Regions from separate parts of the Rahnella sp. 1L-D-7-B-C2 genome, predicted to be linked through region 3. Evidence: predicted binding sites of a transcription regulator. Region 3 holds the regulator's gene; each other region holds the start of a gene.
What was found. Region 3 encodes LexA, which represses DNA repair genes until DNA is damaged. Its sites were predicted from a motif close to TNCTGTATGTACATACAGNA; they were not measured.
Positions count from the first base shown of each region.

Region 1: umuD (translesion error-prone DNA polymerase V autoproteolytic subunit) is a predicted target of LexA. The motif match lies at 3,527-3,546, and genes of this name have one in related genera.
Region 2: umuD (translesion error-prone DNA polymerase V autoproteolytic subunit) is a predicted target of LexA. The motif match lies at 3,113-3,132, and genes of this name have one in related genera.

Region 1 covers NZ_JBXAVQ010000015.1:73,761-80,667, forward strand. Annotated here, with positions in the region: gene AC0Z7K_RS19430 (ParA family protein) at 1-633, shown strand, start outside; gene AC0Z7K_RS19435 (chaperonin) at 709-954, shown strand; gene AC0Z7K_RS19440 (hypothetical protein) at 1,055-1,681, shown strand; gene umuC (translesion error-prone DNA polymerase V subunit UmuC) at 1,820-3,085, opposite strand; gene umuD (translesion error-prone DNA polymerase V autoproteolytic subunit) at 3,088-3,513, opposite strand; gene AC0Z7K_RS19455 (plasmid segregation protein ParM) at 3,740-4,696, shown strand; gene AC0Z7K_RS19460 (plasmid partitioning/stability family protein) at 4,703-5,068, shown strand; gene AC0Z7K_RS19465 (DNA methyltransferase) at 5,788-6,432, shown strand; gene AC0Z7K_RS19470 (hypothetical protein) at 6,461-6,682, shown strand.
Region 2 covers NZ_JBXAVQ010000014.1:81,582-88,488, forward strand. Annotated here, with positions in the region: gene AC0Z7K_RS18905 (ribbon-helix-helix domain-containing protein) at 1-216, opposite strand, end outside; gene AC0Z7K_RS18910 (AAA family ATPase) at 247-897, opposite strand; gene umuC (translesion error-prone DNA polymerase V subunit UmuC) at 1,398-2,672, opposite strand; gene umuD (translesion error-prone DNA polymerase V autoproteolytic subunit) at 2,672-3,094, opposite strand; gene parM (plasmid segregation protein ParM domain-containing protein) at 3,364-4,329, shown strand; gene AC0Z7K_RS18930 (plasmid partitioning/stability family protein) at 4,348-4,743, shown strand; gene AC0Z7K_RS18935 (hypothetical protein) at 4,781-5,014, shown strand; gene AC0Z7K_RS18940 (hypothetical protein) at 5,320-5,553, shown strand; gene AC0Z7K_RS18945 (DNA methyltransferase) at 6,093-6,776, shown strand; gene AC0Z7K_RS18950 (hypothetical protein) at 6,773-6,907, shown strand, end outside.
Region 3 covers NZ_JBXAVQ010000024.1:24,868-31,774, reverse strand. Annotated here, with positions in the region: gene ubiC (chorismate lyase) at 1-533, shown strand, start outside; gene ubiA (4-hydroxybenzoate octaprenyltransferase) at 575-1,441, shown strand; gene plsB (glycerol-3-phosphate 1-O-acyltransferase PlsB) at 1,528-4,008, opposite strand; gene AC0Z7K_RS22375 (diacylglycerol kinase) at 4,149-4,517, shown strand; gene lexA (transcriptional repressor LexA) at 4,637-5,245, shown strand; gene dinF (MATE family efflux transporter DinF) at 5,370-6,734, shown strand.

The sequences.
Region 1 (6,907 bases), on a different contig from region 3:
AGTATTGTTGTTATTGCCCATAATAAAGGTGGTGTTGGTAAGACAACTTCTGCCATGAACCTGATTGGTGAAATGAAGCCTGACTTGATCATCGACCTGGATGTTCATGAAAGTCTCAGCGTCATAAACAAAATGAGACCTGACGATAAAATGCTTCCTGTCATTGTATGCAAGGATAAAAAAAATCTGTTGAAAGCAATGAGTGAAGCTGATGATAAAGGCCAGAATATCTTCATTGACTGCGGTGGATTTGATTCTGATTTAACTCAGACGGCTATAAGTCTGGCAGACCTTTTGATAGTTCCAGCCAATGACACGATCACTGAACGTATTGGACTTTTAAGTTTTGATTCATTATTGGCTAAATTGAGCAAAAGCCTTAATAAACAGTTAGACGCAAGGCTGCTTCTTTGCAAGGTTCACCCGAGTCGTAAGAACTTCGAAAAGATCGATGAGTTGCTCGAGAATACACATCACCTGAAACGTCTATCAAACGTAATTTCCTACAGAGCAGGATATACAGAATCTCTTGAGTACGGCCTTGGTGTGACTGAGTCTGTCTCTACGCGCTCCAGCCCAGCGGGTAAAGAGTTGACCTTGCTTGCCAATGAAATTAAATCACTTTTATCTTAATTAATACTCTTTGTATATACATTGAATATTTAAAAGATGTACTTTGAATTTACTATAAATATACGGGTGTAAAGCATGTCCAAACTTCCAAAACGTAATCTTTACGATGTTGCCAACAAAGTCGGCAACGATGCACCTTTAAAATCCACTGCTTCCAGTACAGCAGAAGGTTATAAAGCAAAATCTCTAAGATCCGTACCGATTGCGTTCTTTGAGGCTCATGAGAGACTCAGGAAAGAAGGTAAGACTACTTTGGATATGAGTAGCTATATCATTGAAGCTTTGCGAGAGAAGCTTAAAACCGACGGTGCTATAGATTAATACTGAAATCTTTGGATATTTAATGGATATATATTGTATATCTAAATGATATTTGTTGTATGTCTTTTAGTTTTCTAGATTTTCCTTAAGGACTTAATAAATGAAACAGGTAGAAGTGAACTACTCATTAAATGAGCTTTTAGAACTGCAGAAATCATTTCTTGAAATGCAGGATTTAAAGACTGAATTGGATACTCGAAAAAAAGAGAATGAGTCCAAAAGAAACCCGATTATCAATGAATTACGTGAGATGGCGATTGCGGGAATACAGACAGGTTTAGAGAATGTTTTTGGGGGGAAATTCGAGCCTGCCAGTGATTCAGAGAATGTTTTAAATGTGGGTTTGATTGACGTTGCAATCACCTTCAATGAAGAAAGTAATAAAAGTATAAAAATTGATTGCAAACACAAACTATCCTCCCAGACTAAGTCATTAACTGCTGCGCTAGTTGTTTCAGATAAAAGAACTTTCAGGAGCGATGTGAATATCGATGTTCGGGTTTTTGAAAACGCGGCTTTCGAAAAATGCCATGAGGAGATGAAAAGAAGAATTGCGAGTCTCCGTGAATCCGTGGATGCAGAAGAGTATGTGGAACCCAAGATCCTTAGGTATACGTTAAACGAAAACGTACAAATGCCTGAACGGCACTCTGCAGAAGATATCCCAGAATTAGTGGCGAAAATCCTTGAGATAGGGTTTAGAGGAACGACTATGGTAGGTCATTAAATGTTCTAAGGTAGCGGCTAAGGCGAAATTATCTGATCATTATTAATTTACTTCCCAGTCATATTCATAAGATATCTAATGGGTATCTTCTAGATACCTATTGGATATTCTTTGAATATCTAGTTGATATTTATACGACTAAGCTATTTTTGCTCTAGGTAAGTCATCCCACCTGGTGGTATACGCTGGAGAAAGCATCTCACGCTTCATTTGCCAAGACTGTTCGATACCTTGTCCAGCAAACCACACCTTTCCTAAACTTCCCTGATTGATTTTATCTACGACCTTCATTAGCGCCTCGCTGCCAGCGCGAGGGGCGTGATCATCGAAAAGTGATAGCTGAGCTACGCGGGTAGGGGAGAAGTCATTGAGCATTATCCCTGCTTTGGCATAGCGAAAACCCGGCTGCCAGATGCGGTCGACGACGCTCTGAGCTGCAGCGATAATATCGCGCGTATCTTGAGTCGCAGTAACCAGCTGCTGCGAACCTGAAAGACTTGCTTGCGGATCATTGGCAAAAGGTGATGTTCGCATAAAAACGGAGATATGCCGGCAGAACTGCTTTTCCAGCCGCAACTTTTCAGCTGCTCGCGTTGCATACTGGCATACGGCCTGACGCATAGCCTGTTCGTCTGTTACGCGTTGGCTAAAACTCCTGCTGCAGATGATTTGCTGTTTGGTAGGGACGTTTTCCTCAAGGGAAATACACTGCTCGCCGCGCAGCTCCCGGACAGTGCGCTCAAGAACTACGTGGAAGTTTTTCCTGATAAAGCGAATATCAGCATCGGCCAGCTGTAAAGCCGTCTTGATCCCCATTAGATTCAGCCGTTTTCCTATTCTGCGACCGACACCCCAGATTTCTTCCACGGGCTGTAAAGACAGCAGTTTGCGGATCCTTGCATCCTCCGTGAGTGCGACAACGCCATGAGTCGCTGGATATGCCTTGCTTGCCCACTGGCAACTTTTTGCTAAGGTTTTGGTTTTCGATATGCCAACGCCTACGGTCAGGCCAGTATGCTTTTTTACCTTATCTCTGATCTGGTGGCCATATTCTTCAAAAGGTGTGACGGCATCGATGCCAGTTACGTCAAGCCAGCTTTCATCGATGCTGTAAACTTCTGAATTCAAAGCCATAGAATCTAAAATGGTATGCACTCTGGCTGACAGGTCCGCATATAGCGCGTAGTTAGACGAAAACAGCACGATCCCGTGCTGTTTTATCAGTGGCTTAATTTGAAAATATGGCATGCCCATTTTAATGCCTAATTTCTTAAGTTCTTGATTTCTAGCGATAATGCACCCGTCGTTGTTACTCAGGACGCCAACAGGTCTGCCTCTCAAATGTGGAGCGAATAAAATTTCACAGGAGGCATAAAAACTATTGCAGTCACAGAGTGCAAACATGGTTAACCCCGGGTTCCATGAATGACGTACATCACAACACCAAATATCTCTAAATCATCCGGTTCAACAAACAACGTACGATATTCCGGGTTCATAGGTTCCAGGCATAAGCGCGGATGTGTGCAGAGCCGTTTAACCGTAAATTCACCTCCCACAGCGGCGACGACGATATCGCCGTGCCTTGCTGTCTCCGCTCGGTCTACAACCAGCAAGTCGTTATCACTTATCCCTGCCAGAACCATAGATGCCCCCTCCGCGCGTATCATGAAAGTCGCAGAAGGGTGTCTGATGCAATAATCGTTTAAATTCAACGACTTTTCGACGTAGTCACTTGCAGGACTGGGGAATCCGCAGGGTACTCTATCCATAAATAAGGGTAGCAGTACGGCTTTGCCAGATACATCGGGGGTGAAGATTTCAACGCGCATGAGAGTGTCCGTATACTGTGTTTATATACAGTATATGGCGATCGTTCTTGAGTAGTAAAGCAAGTACTAAAAAATTACAAATGCTTAGGAATGTCTATAGTTCTCTTTATTTTCTCATATAATTCTCAAAAATATCTCATTAGGGTTGTGTTGTTGAGATTCCAGGCGTAATATTCCCATTGTTATCTCTTATTTATCTCAATTAATTCTCAAAGAAGGGTGTGAAATGAAAATCTTCGTTGACGACGGCTCTACCAATATCAAAGTCATGTGGCAGGAAGGCGATGAAAAATTCCGCTTTTTGAGTCCAAACAGCTTTAAACGCGAATGGGTTGTGCCTTTCGGGGACCGCCCTGTGTTCAACTACACAATGAACGGAGAACACTACTCGTTTGACCCGATCAGTCCTGATGCAGTTAAAACCACCAACGTGGCTTACCAGTACAGCGATGTAAATGTTGTAGCTGTTCACCATGCGTTGCTGCAGACAGGATTGGCTGCACAAGAAGTTGATATTGTTGTTTCTCTTCCACTTGCGGAATACTTCGACATAAATAACCAGCCCAACAGAGTGAATATTCAGCGTAAAAAAGACAACTTGTTGCGACCGATCACCCTTAACGGGCACGATGTCTTCACTATTCGCAGTGTTGAAGTGATGCCTGAGTCTATTCCTGCTGGATTTGATATTGCGAGCATGCTGAATCCACTGGATTCACTTCTGATTGTGGATCTAGGGGGCACGACATTGGATATTTCGCAGGTAAGGGGACAGATGTCAGGTATCTCACGAATTTTTGGAGATTCACGGCTAGGTGTTTCGCTAATGACTGAGGCGGTGAAATCGGCTCTGAACGTAGCGAGAACACAGGGGAGCAGCTATTTGGCAGACGATATCATCATCCACCGTAATGACGATCTGTACCTTAAAAGTCGTGTAAACGATGCAGATAAAGTGGCTTTGGTCAAAGATGCCCTATGGGAATCTGAAGCGAAGTTAACTAACCGAGTGCTGGAGGCAGTCAGTTCATTCGAAGGGTACAGTCATGTTATGGTTATCGGCGGCGGCGCTGAGATCATTGCAGAGGCTATAAAACGCCACTGTGGCGTTCGTGAAGAACGTTTTTTTAAAACAACAGACTCACAATTTGACCTGGTCACAGGCATGTTTTCAATCGGATAACCTAACATGGATAATCGCCGCAAAATTCAATTTTACCTGTCTCCTGATAAGCTCGAGGCTGATAAGTACGTCTGCGATCAATTGGATAGTATCCCGCAGGGTGACAGGGGCCGGATCCAACGCGCGGCGATGCTGGCAGGTTTTGCCTTGCAGAAAGTAGAAGGGCGTATCCCGTTCCTCCTTTCCGAGTTGCTTAATGATAAAACCAGCAGGGAAGAAGTTATTCAGATCCTCAGGATGTTGCTTCCATCAGACTTAGTGTCTGAGCTGCAGACAGAAGGTAAGAAAGAAATCTCTCGAGGACAGGGGCAAGGAGAAGGGGCTATGGAAAATACAGAGGCTACGCGAAATAACGCGAAGAAGATGTTTTAAGCATCTCAGCTTGACTTAAAGCCGGTGCCGCGCCGGTTTTTTATTGAGGAATAAATATGTGGAAAACTATTATCGGCACCCTGTCGAGATTGACCAGGATAGATCGCCTTTCAGCTGAACAACGGAAAGTTGTGGGGCGGAGATGTGTCCTTGGAAGTTTAGTGTTTGTTGTTATACCTATGAACGTCGAGCTAAACGGGCTATTAAAGGCTCTCTTTCATGTACTGTTTGCGCTAATGATGTGTGTGGGTGCCACGTTAGCTTTCGATGAAAAACCCAAACCCTAGCTTCACTACTACTGTAAGAGAAAGGGATATTTAAGTTAACTATCCCGTTTCTACTCCGCTTCAAGTCTTTTCATTCTTAATACTCTTAATGCAGGGTCACCTTTTGGTGAACGCTACTGCCTTAGGATGTCGCCTTGCTCCGTATCTATGGGCACCTGCCGGTGCCGCTGTCATTTAAACACATCATGTTTCATTGCCTTTTTGCCTGAAAATTTAGCGCCGACCCCGTGCCCGCACTGTAGCCGGGCCGCTTCGCATGCAAGTGTACGCTACGCCGTCCTCGTCACCCGTTTCCCTCCGTTCACGGTGCATTCAGCCCGCTCACGTCACGACTGCGGCTTCCTCTGACGCACGTTGCCTGCTCCGCTTTGCGCCCGTCTGTCGTGGGGGCACGGCGCCGGCCGGTCCCGGCATTCCATGTGGAGTAACGCTATGTCCCGATTTATTCAGGGTGATTGTGAGCAGGTTATGTCTGGTTTTCCGGCTAATGCGGTGGATTTTATTTTGACGGATCCTCCTTATCTCGTCGGGTTTACCGACAGATCAGGACGCTCAATTGCCAATGACAAACAAGGGGACTGGTTACTGCCTGTCAGTAAAGAAATGTTCCGGGTGCTCAAAGCCAACAGCCTGGCCGTGAGTTTCTACGGCTGGAATCGGGTGGATTTGTTTATGCAGGCGTGGAAAGCGGCAGGTTTTCGTGTAGTGGGCCACATTGTTTTCACCAAAACTTACGCCTCAAAGTCAGCGTTCGTAGGTTATCAGCACGAAAGTGCTTACGTACTTGCTAAAGGGCGCCCGCCGCTACCCGAAAAACCGTTACCTGACGTGATGCCCTGGCAGTACACCGGCAACCTCCACCATCCGACGGAAAAACCTGTCTCAGTGCTGCGGCCGTTGATCGAGTCGTTTACACAGCCTGGTTCAATTGTTTTGGACCCTTTCGCCGGCAGCGGTTCTACCTGCGTTGCGGCGGAGCAGGCAGGGCGACGCTGGATTGGCATTGAGCTGATGGAACAATACCACGCAACCGGATTACGCCGCCTGACAGAGCTGCGTAATGCGCGCGCGGCGTGACATTAAATACGACAAAAGGAAATACAAGATGAACTATCAGGATAATGAAGCGCTGCGGGCCGACGTTGCACAGCTGGCGAACACCATGTTTGAACTTCGTGAGCGGCTGCGCACGATGGAATCAACCTGGTTTTGGAACAGTGAGGAATTATCACAGCGTTTGGCCGGACAGATTATCAGCCAGATGAACACAAGATTCCTCGATATATACCAGCAGGTAAACGAACTGGACCACGCATTTCGGGATTAGTGCTGGGATAACAAGGCTGCAAGAGCCTTGTTATTTTCAGGGGGAGACGTCCGGGGCGTTGAACTCCCGAACGTCTCCCAGAAACGCCACGCGGCATTTCCCGGCAGAGCCGGGGCCGCAAAGGAGACGGACAAAGCCAGGTAGCTGAAATGTGAAAGCACCAAAGCCGTGCCTTCACTGTAGACCGGCCGCTCCAGCTGCAAGGGTGCGCGTTGCCGGATACTC
Region 2 (6,907 bases), on a different contig from region 3:
GATGTTGATCAGAGCCGCGCGCGAAAGCCCTAGGTCTCCTGCTTTCTGGTCTAATTGGTCAAGGATATCTGGGGTGATAGTTAACGTGATTTGTTGTTTTTTCCCTTTAATGACACCTTTCTTTTTGGCTGACTGGCCATCTGGAGCACCTTCGATGAAAGCATCTAGTTTAGCGTTGGCTTCATTTGTTTTTTTTGGTGGTTTTGTAATTGCCATTTCATATCACCTTAATATTAATATGATGTTTTATTGATTGTTAAATAGGATGCTTATGAGGGTAGTAAGTTCCAGATTAGCTTTAGCATCTTGTGGCTTATATTCAAAGACGCATTGGCCTGAACCAGCAGCATTTGAAAATGCTTTACGGCCAACAATATGTTCAGGGATAAACTCAAGCTCCGGGTAATCGGTAAAGATGGCTGCAGCTTCTCTATTGTCTATTGAGTTACGATTTGCATCGGCAACGTTAATGATTGAGTAAGCTTTCAACCCGTCACGCACACTACGTGCCTCTGTAATTAGGTCTGAAATATCCTGCAAAGCCCATACATCAAAACTGCCTGGACGGTAGGGAACTAAAAGGACATCTGTCAAAACGAGTGCTGCACGCAATGCTGTTGAGTCCCTGCCGCCAGCATCAATGATCACATCATCATACTTTGCTTTTTGCTGCATAAGTTGTGAGCGCAGAATCGGGCCATCAGCATAAGCCGAGCATGCGATACCTGGTTGGATATCGTTTTGTGCTCTTATGCTGATCGCCGTCTGTGCTGTCTCCTGCCGGTCAGCATCAATAAGTAGGACATCACGGCCTTGCATGGCTCTGGCGGCAGCAATATTCACTGCAAGTGTTGTTTTCCCTACACCACCTTTAGTATTCCCAACTGTAAGAATCATTTTTTACCCTCATTTTAATATTAAAATGCTGTGCTTATGATGTTCTTATACTAGCAGTAAAATATCTTTTTAAACCAGCATTTTCTCAGATAATTATCATTAAATAATATTATTTTAATATTAATATAATTTGTTTTTGAGGTGTAAATGATTGGTAACTAGATAAAGAGAAATTTTTTGCATTGGTTAACTGTGATAGATGCAATTGCTATTGCATCAGAGTCACTTTTTCTCCACTTAGGTGACTCTTCGATAGCCCTAGTTTTGAAATTACTATTTAAAAGTATTCCAAGCATAAAACTCCCGTCCGACCATGCTGTGGGAATTGCGTGGGGTGGGCAGAGCAGAAGCACAATCCAGATTTTAAATGTTGAGATGGATTAATGGTATGTAAGTTATTTTAATATCATTAAAATATTAAAAAGGCATTATTTAACAATCATAATGATTTTTATTTAATATCGTATTGCCGCTAAAATTTACACGCAGATAGAGAAGGGTCAACGAATCGAGGCAACCGGTAAATCCGACCATCTTGTAGTGTAAGCAGGGGAGAGCATGTCACGTTTCATCTGCCATTCGGGTGCAATCCCACGTCCCGCAAACCATACCTTTCCCAGGCCAGAATTATTGATGCCATCGAGAACGTGCATCAACGCGTCACTGGCAGGTCGGGGCTGAACTTCATCGAACAAATCCAACTGTGATACACCGTTTGGTGTGAAATCATTGAGCATGATTCCGGCCTTTGCGTACCGGCGGCCATCGTCCCAGATACGATCGAGTGCCTTCATTGCGGCCGCAATAATATCGCGGGTGTCTCGTGTCGGTGTGGTGAGCTTTTCAGTGGCCACGTTGCTGTAATAGATTTCGTTGACTGCGAAAGGTGATGTTTTCACGAAAACGGAAATATGCCGGCAGTACTGATGTTCACCCCTGAGCTTTTCCGCTGCCCGTTCGGCATACTGGCAGACGGCCTGACGCATCGCCTCATAGGTTATGATCCTCTCGCCGAAAGAGCGGCTGCAGATAATTTGCTGTTTTGCAGGCGGGGCTTCCTCCAGGCTGATACAGCTTTCGCCGTTCAGTTCCCGACATATCCTTTCCAGGACAACGCTAAAGTTCTTCCTGATAAAAGTGGGATTTGCGCGAGCGAGCTGCAGGGCAGTGTGAATACCCATCAGGTTTAGCTTTTTTGAAATCCGACTTCCGCAGCCCCAGACTTCCTGAACGGGCATCAGCGATAACAATTTTTCAGTCCGCCGGGGATTACCCGGCGTAAGAGCCAGTACACCCTTAAATTGTGGCCATTCCTTCGAGGCCCACTGAGCGGCTTTGGCCAAAACTTTGCCGGGTCCCATCCCTACACCGATGGTCAGGCCAGTTCCCTTCAGAACGTGGGCGCGCAGCTGGTGGCCAAAGGTTTCAAAATCCATGCAGTTATCGATGCTTCTGATATCAATAAACATTTCATCGACGCTGTATTGCTCCACGCGTGGCGAAAGTTCCTCTAAATGACTCATCACCCGTTGAGAAAATGAGTGATATAAGGAATAGTTGCTGGAGAACGCGTACACCTTCTCAGGGAACGACATCTGCTGGATCTGAAACCACGGCATGCCCATTTTTATGCCTAATTTTTTGGCTGCTGCGGATCGCGCCACGCAACAACCATCATTATTACTCAATATTATCAATGGTTTACCGCGAAGCTTTGGGTTAAGAACCGCTTCGCAGCTTGCATAAAATGAATTTACGTCCGCCAGGGCAAACATCATTCACCGCCCCGGGTTTTATGCACAAAAGCCATCACGACTCCAAAAATCTGCAAGTCCTCCGGATAGATTGTCGGAAAGTTAGGGTTCATGGCCTGAAGCCCTGGGCGAGGTGTCAGTAACAGTCTCTTTACCGTGAATTCACCGTCTATCTCCGCTATCACAATGTCACCATGATGTGCCTCTTCTGCCTTATCTACGACCATCAGGTCACCGCTGTGCAAACCGATATCTGTCATCGAATTTCCAATCGCCCGGACGAAGAACGTGGAGGATTTTTTCTTTATACAGTAATCGTTCAGATCCAGTTCTGCGTCAGCGTAGTCGGCACAAGGGCTGGGAAAACCGGCGGGGCATCGTTCAATAAACAGGGGTAACGAAACCTTCACCGGATCAACGGCGGCGGGAGTGATATGTAGCATGGCAACTCCTTTTAATAATACTGTATATAATCACAGTATTATTGTTGTGAAAAATCAGACTTGCAAGCGCCGCATGGCTTCTTTTAACTAGCTCTCTGTTTTCTCAGGCGGAAATAATTCGTGGGAACATTCTTTGAACAAAAGGCATTCCACCTCAAATAAACCCTATTTTGATGATTTAATAATACTCATTATGAGTAATATTAATTGCAATTAGTCCTTTTTGGGGTATTATATTTACTCTAATTGAGTAAATATAAAGGTGTGTCATGAAAAAGATGGGTTGTGACGACGGTTCGACGAACGTAAAACTGGCCTGGCGGGACGGCGATGAAATCTGTACCTCTGTCTCGCCGAATTCGTTTAAAGCGGGGTGGAAGGTCGCCGGGATCGGCAGCAGTGAAACGTACAACTATGAAATTGACGGGCTGAAGTACTCCTTTGACAGCGTCAGCCATCAGGCGATCAATACCACCAACATCGAATACCAGTATGGCGACACCAATTTGCTGGCCGTACATCATGCACTGCTCACCAGTGGCCTGCCGCCACAGCCGGTAAGCCTGACGGTCACCTTACCTATCAGTGAGTTCTACACCAGCGACTGTCAGCATAACGAGGCCAACATACAGCGTAAAATTGACAACCTGCTGCGGCCGGTAACGCTGAACAAGCGCGAAACCTTCACCATCGCACACGTTGACGTCATGCCGGAATCGTTGCCTGCCGTGATATCGCCGCTGGAACGTGCAGGGGTAGGGGCGCTGGAAACCTCGCTGGTTATTGATCTGGGGGGAACGACGCTCGATGCCGGTGTCCTGGTGGGGCAGTTTGAAGATGTCAGTGCCATTCAGGGCAATTCTACGATCGGCGTATCGATGGTGACACAGGCCACACTCACGGCACTGCGTATGGCCAACAGCGACACCAGCGCCTTTGTGGCCGATCAACTGATACAGCGACGGCATGACCGCGAGTTTGCCGCCACAGTTGTCAACGATGAGTCAAAAGTGGACTATGTGCTGGACATGATAAGTTCGTCCATCGAGCGACTCGGGGAACGGGTGGTCAATGAGTTGTCGGCGTACCGCCAGGTGAACCGGGTTTGGCTGGTGGGTGGCGGGGCGTCGCTGATTGAGGCTGCCGTGCGCCGTGCCTGGAAACTGGCCCCCGACCGTATTGTGGTGGTCAATGAACCCCAGACGGCGCTGGTTCGCGAACTTGTTTTACTTTAATTCCAAGGAGCGCTATCCGTGACCGACAAACGTAAGAAACTGACCGTCTATTTGCACCCTGAAGACGACAGTCAGGATGCCAGGGCGATGGAGATTATCGAGTCAGTTCCCCTGCGCACCCGTGGTGATTTTTTCCGGGCGGCGATCGTCGGCGGAAGCGCGTTATACCAGCTGGATAAGCGTCTGCCTTATCTGTTGTCCATGCTGTTCGATGGCCAGCTGACCGCCGACCAGCTGGTGGGTATTATTCAGCAAACGACGGGATGGCAGCCCACGACGGCCAGCATTCAGGACGTCATTGCCGCCTGCGCTGGCCAGGTATCTGCCCCCTCAGTGCTCCCGGAACCCACCGGCAGTACGGAAGGGGAAGGGCAGGCCCGGACTAATTTCAAACGCATGCTGAAAAAAGACTGAAGCCCTCCGGCGTGCCGGAAGATTTGTGGAGAGAACCATGTCATTGATGCTGTTATGCAAAGGGATAATCGGACTGGAGACGCTGACGGGCAGGGCGCGCAAAAGCGCGGCGGAGTGGTGTTTTCTCCTCAGCTGCCTGTTTATTGTGCCGCTGCTGATATTTGACGGATTCAGTGTGCCGGTGAAGATACTCCTGCAGCTGTGCTGGGCGATCGTGGTGGTACGCGCGGCCTTTCTGGCCTCTGAAACTTGGAAGAAAAACCGTAAGTAAAACCGTAAGTAAAACCGATCATCGTTTTCCGCCGGCCCGCGTGCCGGTTTTTTTATGGCTACATCAGGCCGGGAGTGTGCGGTTTTCACCTCAGCTGCAGACGATATGACGCTTCCTCGTCGCGGCTGTTCGTTCCTCGCGGTGCTGCGGTACGCCTCAGCCGAGTCTGCGGCGAGCGTTGCGGGTTTTTCCAGGGTGGACTTTTTTTCCGCTTTTCGACATGCTCAAGACGACGCCCGGTCGTGCTGGCCGGCTCAGAACCCGGACGCATGATAAGGGGCGCTTAACCCCGCTGGAGGCATGACATGGTCATTAATCCCCGCTTTCCCAAAGAGCTGATTTTCTTCTCGGACGTCAAAGATGCCGTCGCTGACGCGGCGACCCGCATTTTTCTGACAGGTAAAGAGATCTGCCACGATACCCTGATGGAATGCCTGGCCGACCGGCTGGCTTATGCGAAAATTATTGAAGACAACTATACGGCCGGCGTGATGCAGCAGGCGATTGACCTGCTTGAAGAGCATCGTGGCCACCTCTGAACCGCCCGCGACGAACAGCATGTCATCCTCATTCATCGTCTGACCTCAGAGGCCGGCCTGGCCGGTGTCTGTCCTGCTGCCATTCATTTCGCGTACCGCCCCGGTCGTCGCAGACTACCGTCTCATTTCAAACCGCTTTCGGTTATCCACAGATTCACTGAGTAACTTCGGTATTCGCGGGGGATAAGTCGGTGAACCTTGCTGCGCCGGTCCTGTGCCCGGCGGCTTTTCACCCAAGGATGTCGCGTTGCTCCACATCCATAGCACCTGACGGTGCCGCCCTGATTTGCTCACTTCCGTGCTATCCCTCCACGTCCTTAACGTTAGTGCCAACGCCGTGCCCGCACTGTAGCCGGGCCGCTGCGCCTGCAAGTGTTCACTCCGTCGTCTCCTCACCCGTTCGCACCCGTCACGGCGCATTCAGCCCGTGACGGGTTTGCGCTGCGGCTTCCGGGGACGCACCTGCCTGCTCCGCTTTGCGCCCGTCTGTCGTGGGGGCACGGCGCCGGCCGGTTCCGGCACTCTCTGTGAGTAACACTATGTCCCGATATATGCAGGGTGACTGTCAGCTGGTCATGTCAACATTTCCGTCCCGTTCCGTGGATTTTATCCTCACGGATCCGCCTTACCTGGTGGGATTTACTGATCGGTCAGGGCGGTCTATTGCCAACGATAAACAGGGGGACTGGTTACTGCCGGCCAGCCGCGAGATGTTCCGGGTGCTGAAAAACGACAGTCTGGCGGTCAGTTTTTACGGCTGGAACCGGGTGGATCAGTTTATGGCCGCATGGAAAGCCGCCGGCTTTCGCGTGGTTGGCCACATTGTTTTCACCAAGACCTATGCTTCGAAATCCGCATTCGTCGGCTATCAGCACGAAAGCGCCTATGTCCTCGCCAAAGGGCGCCCGCCGTTGCCGGAAAAACCGCTCCCGGACGTCATGCCCTGGCAGTACACCGGCAACCGTCACCATCCGACGGAAAAACCAGTATCTATCCTGCAACCGCGGATTGAGTCCTTCACGCAGCCGGGCGCGATAGTGTTAGACCCTTTCGCCGGGAGTGGTTCGACCTGTGTGGCGGCGGCTCAGAGCGGACGCCGCTGGATTGGCATCGAACTGTTAGAGCAGTACCACACGGCAGGCATTCGTCGTCTGGCTGAATTTCAGCGCAGACATTCAGTGACGCCGGTTTCAGCCTCACAACACTCCCGGAGCATGGCATGAGCAACTATGCAGACAATATCGACCTGCGGTCGGACGTGGCGGCGCTGGCGAACGCCACCTATGAACTTCGCGAACAGTTCCGGGCGTTTGAAAAGAAATACTTTTGGGGCAGTGAGGAATTGGCTCAGCGT
Region 3 (6,907 bases):
ATTCCCATTCCCCTGCACAACCCCCGATTCACTGGTTTAACGATCCGACTGATGTTCCTGCGGACGTGGCTGACTGGCTGATGGAAATGGGATCCATGACCCGTCGCTTTGAAAAACAGGGTGTTACTGTCACCGTTAAACCTCAAAACGAATGCTTTGTCAGCCGCGCTGAGCTGGGAGAAAGTGAAGCGCAGCAGTTGCCGGAAAGCACCCGTTACTGGGTGCGCGAAATCGTACTGTTTGGCGACGCTGAGCCCTGGTTGCTCGGTCGTACCGTCATTCCCGAAGAGACACTGACCGGGCCTGACATGGCGCTGGTGGATCTCGGTACCGTACCGCTTGGCCGTTACCTCTTCAGCGGTAATAACCTGACCCGCGATTACATCCATCTCGGGCAGTTGCAAAGTGAGCAGGGCGACTTATGGGCGCGCCGTTCGCGTCTGCGTCTTTCTGATAAACCGCTGCTGCTGACGGAAATTTTCTTGCCAGATTCACCGGTTCACCGCCCTGAAGGCAAAGTGAGCGGGATATGAGCCAGACCAATCCACAAGGAGAACAGAGAGTGTCGGGAAGTATGACGCAGGGCACCTGGCGGGATTATTGCCGCCTGATGCGCATTGATAAACCCATCGGTTCGCTGTTGCTGCTTTGGCCGACGCTGTGGGCTCTTTGGCTCGCCGGTGGCGGCATGCCTTCTGCAAAAATTTTAGTGGTGTTCGTGCTTGGCGTTTTCTTTATGCGCGCCGCCGGTTGCGTGGTGAATGATTATGCTGACCGCAAAATCGACGGGCACGTTAAGCGCACCGCCAACCGGCCGCTGCCGAGTGGGGCAGTCAGCGGTAAACAGGCCAAAATGCTGTTTGCCGGGCTGGTGCTGGTGTCGTTCCTGCTGGTGCTGACCCTCAACCGCATGACGATTTTCCTCTCGCTTGCCGCGCTGGCGCTGGCGTGGATTTACCCGTTCATGAAACGCGTCAGCCATCTGCCGCAGTTTGTATTGGGCGCGGCGTTTGGCTGGGCGATCCCGATGGCTTTCGCAGCCGTCAGTGAAACCGTTCCGCTCAGTTGCTGGTTATTGTTCGTGGCAAATATCTGCTGGACGGTGGCCTACGACACGCAATATGCGATGGTCGATCGCGATGACGATTTGAAGATTGGCGTAAAATCGACGGCCATTTTGTTTGGCCGTTTTGACACGCTGATCATCGGCCTGTTGCAGCTGGCAACGCTGGTTCTGATGGCGATGGTCGGGCATCTTTCCCTGCTTGGCGCGCCGTTCTACTGGTCGCTGTTGCTGGCCGCAGCGCTATTTGCGCACCAGCAAAAACTGATCGCGAAGCGCGAACGTGACGCCTGTTTCCTGGCTTTCCGTCAGAATAACTATGTTGGCCTGGTGTTGTTCCTTGGCATCCTGATGAGTCTGTCGGCGTTCAGTTTCTAATCCCTTCAGACAATGAAAAAACGCCCGGACTTTTTGCAAAGTCCGGGCGTTTTGTTTTCTACCTTTTAAAGCGCTAGTACGGGCGATTAATGATCGGTATCGCGCACATCCATCTTAGGTTCAGCCGGCGGTTCAGTCGGCTGTGGCAGCTCGGAAGGCATACCGGCGCTTTCGATAGTGAGTTTGATGTCTGGCGTCATCAGGTCGCTAAGCATGTTGTAAATCTCGCGCGTTTGTTCCTGAATCGCATCACCGATATCGTTGATATAACCCTCTGCGCGCAGCGTGCCAACCAGCGTTGAGAATACCGCTTTATCGAAGAACTCAGGGGCATTGATACCGTGCAGCACCGACAGACGCTGCGCCATAATCCGGCTCTCTTTTTCCAGCGCACCGCGGTTAATGCTTGGATTGGTTGTGAGCAAGGAGAAGGTGATCGCGTAGCGTTGCAATGTTTCACGTACACCGGCAGCCAGCAGTTGCAGCGTGCGGATACGTGCCGGGTTCAGCGATAACTCATCATCTTCCAGATGAATAATCTGCTGACGCGCCAGTTCCAGCGTCAGAACATCCAGCACCTGTGGCAGATCGGTTTTATCGAAATGCATGAACAGTTCGGCTTTCAGCATCGGATAAATCAGTTCAACCTGACGCAGCAACTCCTCGCGGGTGACCAGACGGTGGTGCATCACGATGCTTGAAATCAGCGATGGTAACACCAGCATATGATGGATGTTGTTGCGGTAGTACGTCATCAGTACGGCTTGCTCGCGCGGCAGAACGATAATGTCACCGATATTATCTTTTTCGACCTGGAACTTGTTCATGTTCAGCGCGTGATCAAGTAACTGATCGGCGGTCAGATCGGGCACCGTTGAATCAGCATTGTACGGCACATTGCGCAGCAGCTGCAGGTAGCAATCAATCTGCTCAGTCAACTGTTCGCGGGTCAGTGAGCGCTGACGGGACGCCAGCAGCGCGGTACAGCACAGGTTCATGGCGTTGGCAGCCGCTGAATTGTTGATGCGCACCATAATCTGCTCAGCCAGATCCTGCACCGTCGGCGTCAGCCAGCTCGGGCGCTGGGCTTCGATAGGGTCGATCGCCTCACGCCACGTTGGCACGTTTTGGTTCAGATAGGTGGTCAGATGCAGAGGTTCACCGAAGTTCACATAGCCCTGACCGAGGTTGCGCAGCTTACGCAGTCCGTTGAGCATTTGAGTCAGGCTCTCTTTCTCTTTGGTCGCGCCGCGTAACTCTTTCGCGTAAGTTCCCACTTCCATCACGTGTTCGTAACCGATGTAAATCGGCACCAGCGTAATAGGGCGGGAACCGCCGCGCAGCATGGCCTGAATCGTCATCGCCAGCGTGCCGGTTTTTGGCTCCAGCAGACGCCCGGTTCGCGAGCGGCCCCCTTCGACAAAGTATTCCACCGAATAACCCCGGCTGAACAGCTCGCCCAGATATTCGCGGAACACGGTCGAGTAAAGTTTATTGCCTTTAAAGGTACGACGGATAAAGAACGCACCCAGACGGCGGAAAATCGGGCCGGCTGGCCAGAAATTCAGATTGATACCGGCTGCAATGTGTGGTGGCACCAACCCCTGATGATAGAGCACGTAAGACAGCAGCAGATAATCCATGTGGCTGCGGTGGCAGGGCACATACACGATTTCCTGACCGTCCTGCGCTAACTGGCGCACGCGCTCGGCGTTATTCACGTTGATGCCTTTATACAGGCGGTTCCACGTCCAGCTCAGTACGCGGTCGGAAAGGCGCACGGCTTCATAAGAGAAGTTCGCGGCAATCTCTTCCATCAGCGCGATAGCGTTTTGCTGGGCCTTTTCGTGTGAAATCTTTTTGCTGCGCGCTTCATCTTCAATGGCTTTTTCAATGGCTTTCGAGGCCAGCAGCTTATTGAATAAATCCTGACGGGCAGGCAGGCGCGGGCCGACTGCTGCCAAACGCAGGCGAGAGAAGTGCATTCGCGCCACGCGGGCGAGCTTTTGCGCGATGGTTTTATCCGTACCGTGCTCGGTCGCCATGTAGCGCAACGACACCGTATTAGAGAAGCGGACAAAACTGTCGCGGCCTAGCCACAACACGGCGAAGAATTTCTGAATGCCGTTCAGCACGCGCAGATGCGGCGTATCCTGACCTTCACGGCCCGGTGCACGTCCGAACATCACCGAGACGGGCAACATCTGAATGTCTAAATCCGGATTATTACGGTGCAGATCCAGATAGTCGTGGAACAGCTTTACGGATTCCTGCTTCGGCGTGTAATACGAAAACACGCGCGGGCCTTCAGCGATAAACACATGGCTTGGCAGCAGTGTGCCGTCGATATCCAGCGGAATCAGCGGATCGGGCAAATTCTGGGCAAGACACTGCGCACGCAGGGTCAGCAAATCTGCTTTGGAGTTATAAGGTAATACGTACAGGATCGGGCGCGTCGGGTCTAAGTGCAACTCGGTCACCGGATCTGTAGGTATGACTTTGCTCTTTACCAGCAATGAAAGCGGTAAATTCAATAATGTGTAATAAAGTCTACGCCAACCTGACATAAAAACGTGAAGCCTCTTGTTAGCCATTTCGCCGCAAGGATACCAGAAAGCTCAAATGAGATCTGTGGTGATGAGAGACCATTAAACCGCTAAAATGCATCAAACACCCGAAGGACTACCCCTCAAGGATCAGTAACAGAATGGCGAACCAAGTCACTGGATTTACCCGAATTTATAAAGCAGCCGGATATTCATGGAAAGGGCTGAAAGCGGCATGGCAAAATGAAGCGGCTTTCCGTCAGGAAGCCAGTGCGGCTATCCCCTTAATTTTGCTCTCATTCTGGTTCGATGTGAGCAGCATCGAACGCATCCTGCTAATCGGCTCGGTGGTCCTGGTTTGCGTGGTGGAATTGCTCAACAGCGCCGTGGAATGCGCAATCGACCGCATCGGGCCTGAGTTTCACGTGCTCTCAGGACGTGCCAAAGACATCGGGTCGGCTGCTGTACTGTTGACCATCATATTGGCGATTTTTGTCTGGGTCAGCATCTTTTGGCCGCGATGGTTCTGATTTGGAATCTGTATTCCAGGAATCGCGCTTATGCACTGTTTTTATTCAATCTTAGGTTTTCATTGCCCGTATAGCTGTATATACTCACAGCTAGACTGTATAAACAACCAGGGGGCGGAATGAAAGCTTTAACGACCAGACAACAAGAGGTCTATGACCTGATTCGCGATCATATCTCCACTACGGGTATGCCACCAACCCGCGCGGAGATTGCCGCTCGTCTTGGGTTCCGTTCCCCGAATGCTGCGGAAGAACACCTGAAAGCTCTGGCGCGTAAAGGCGTCATTGAGATTGTCTCCGGGGCTTCGCGCGGTATCCGTCTGCTGATGGAAGAAGAAGAAGGTTTACCGCTCATTGGCCGTGTAGCCGCCGGTGAACCTCTGCTGGCTCAGCAACATATCGAAGGACACTATCAGGTAGATCCCGCGATGTTTAAACCGAGCGCGGATTTCCTGCTGCGCGTTAGCGGTATGTCGATGCGCGATATTGGGATTCTTGATGGTGATCTTCTGGCCGTGCATAAAACGCAGGACGTGCGTAATGGCCAGGTTGTCGTCGCCCGTATCGATGATGAAGTCACGGTAAAACGCCTGAAGAAACAAGGCAACGTGGTGCAGTTACTGCCTGAAAACAGCGAGTTCCAGCCGATTGTGGTGGATCTGCGTGAGCAAAACTTCAGCATTGAAGGCTTAGCGGTTGGTGTTATTCGCAACGGCGACTGGATCTAATCAGTCAACGAAAATGCGATTTCTGCGCTTTCCCCTGAACTAAGTCACACGAATTTCGCATCATCGCCCCTCACGGGGCGATTTCATTTTAGGCATATCCTGAACCTCCGGCATGAGATTCTCTATGCAACATCAATCCCTTCTGCAAAAGTTTCAACACACTTTTCTGAGCCCGACCGATAAAGCCCTCTGGATGCTCGCGCTGCCAATGATCTTTTCTAATATCACTGTGCCTTTGCTGGGACTGGTGGATACGGCAGTGATCGGTCATCTCGACAGCCCGGATTATCTCGGCGGCGTCGCGGTGGGTTCGATGATCACCACCTTCCTGTTCATGATGCTGCTGTTCCTGCGCATGAGTACCACCGGTATGACCGCGCAGGCGCTCGGCGCGAAAGATAAAGTCCTGCTGGCGCGCGCTTTTGTGCAGCCTTTTCTTCTGGCTGTGCTGGCGGGTGTGGTGATTTTATTGTTCCGTCATCCGCTGATGGAAGGGGCTTTTTACATTGTTGGCGGCAGTCAGTCGGTGCTGGAACAGGCGCGGCTGTTTATTGAAATCCGTTGGATTAGCGCGCCCGCTTCTCTGGCAAATCTGGTGATCCTGGGCTGGCTCCTCGGAATTCAATACGTGCGCGGGCCGGTGATTTTACTGATTGCCGGTAACCTGCTTAACATCGTGCTGGATCTGTGGCTGGTGATAGGGCTCGGCTGGAATGTACAGGGCGCAGCGACGGCAACTGCCTGTTCGGAGTATTTCACGCTGTTCATCGGGCTGTGTTTTGTCTGGCGTGTGATGAAGCGCTGGGGGATCACTTTCCCGCTGCTGACCTCATCGTGGCGCGGCGACTTGCACCGGTTGCTGAGTCTCAACCGTGACATTATGCTGCGTTCGTTACTACTCCAGCTCTGTTTCGCCTCGCTGACTATTCTCGGGGCGCGGCTCGGCAGCCATATTGTTGCGGTGAATGCCGTTCTGATGAATCTTCTGACCTTTACAGCTTTTGCGCTCGATGGCTTTGCTTACGCGATTGAAGCCCATTCCGGTGAGGCGTTTGGTGCCCGTAACCGTGAAAAACTGCTGAAGGTATGGCGCGCAGCCTGTCGGCAGGCGGGTCTGGTGGCACTGGCGTTTGCGCTGTTGTATGCCCTGACCGGCGAGCAAATTATTAATGCGCTGACGTCTCTGCCAGAGCTGCGCCAGCTGGCTGACAGTTATCTGGGATGGCAGATTGTTCTGCCGCTGGTCGCGGTCTGGTGTTACCTGCTCGATGGTATGTTTATCGGCGCGACCCGCGGGCGGGATATGCGCAACAGCATGGCGATTGCCGCACTCGGGTATGGACTGACGTTGCTGTCATTACCGCTTTTGGGCAACCATGCGCTGTGGCTGGCGCTGACCGTCTTCCTCGGGCTGCGGGGCGTTTCTCTCGGCTGGATATGGCACCGGTACTGGCAGCGAGACGCATGGTTTTCCTCGTCATCACACTGAATTGGCGACTTTTTTACATGGCAGGATATAGCGGTTAGTCGTTATATCCTGCTTTGGAATAATCCTAATAACGCGTTTTATCCCTTCGTTTGCAGGATAAATCCAAATTCTCTACTAACCTTAGAAGTGTTAAGCCCGAGCTGCAGCGGTAACCCGCAGCTCCATAAACCCTA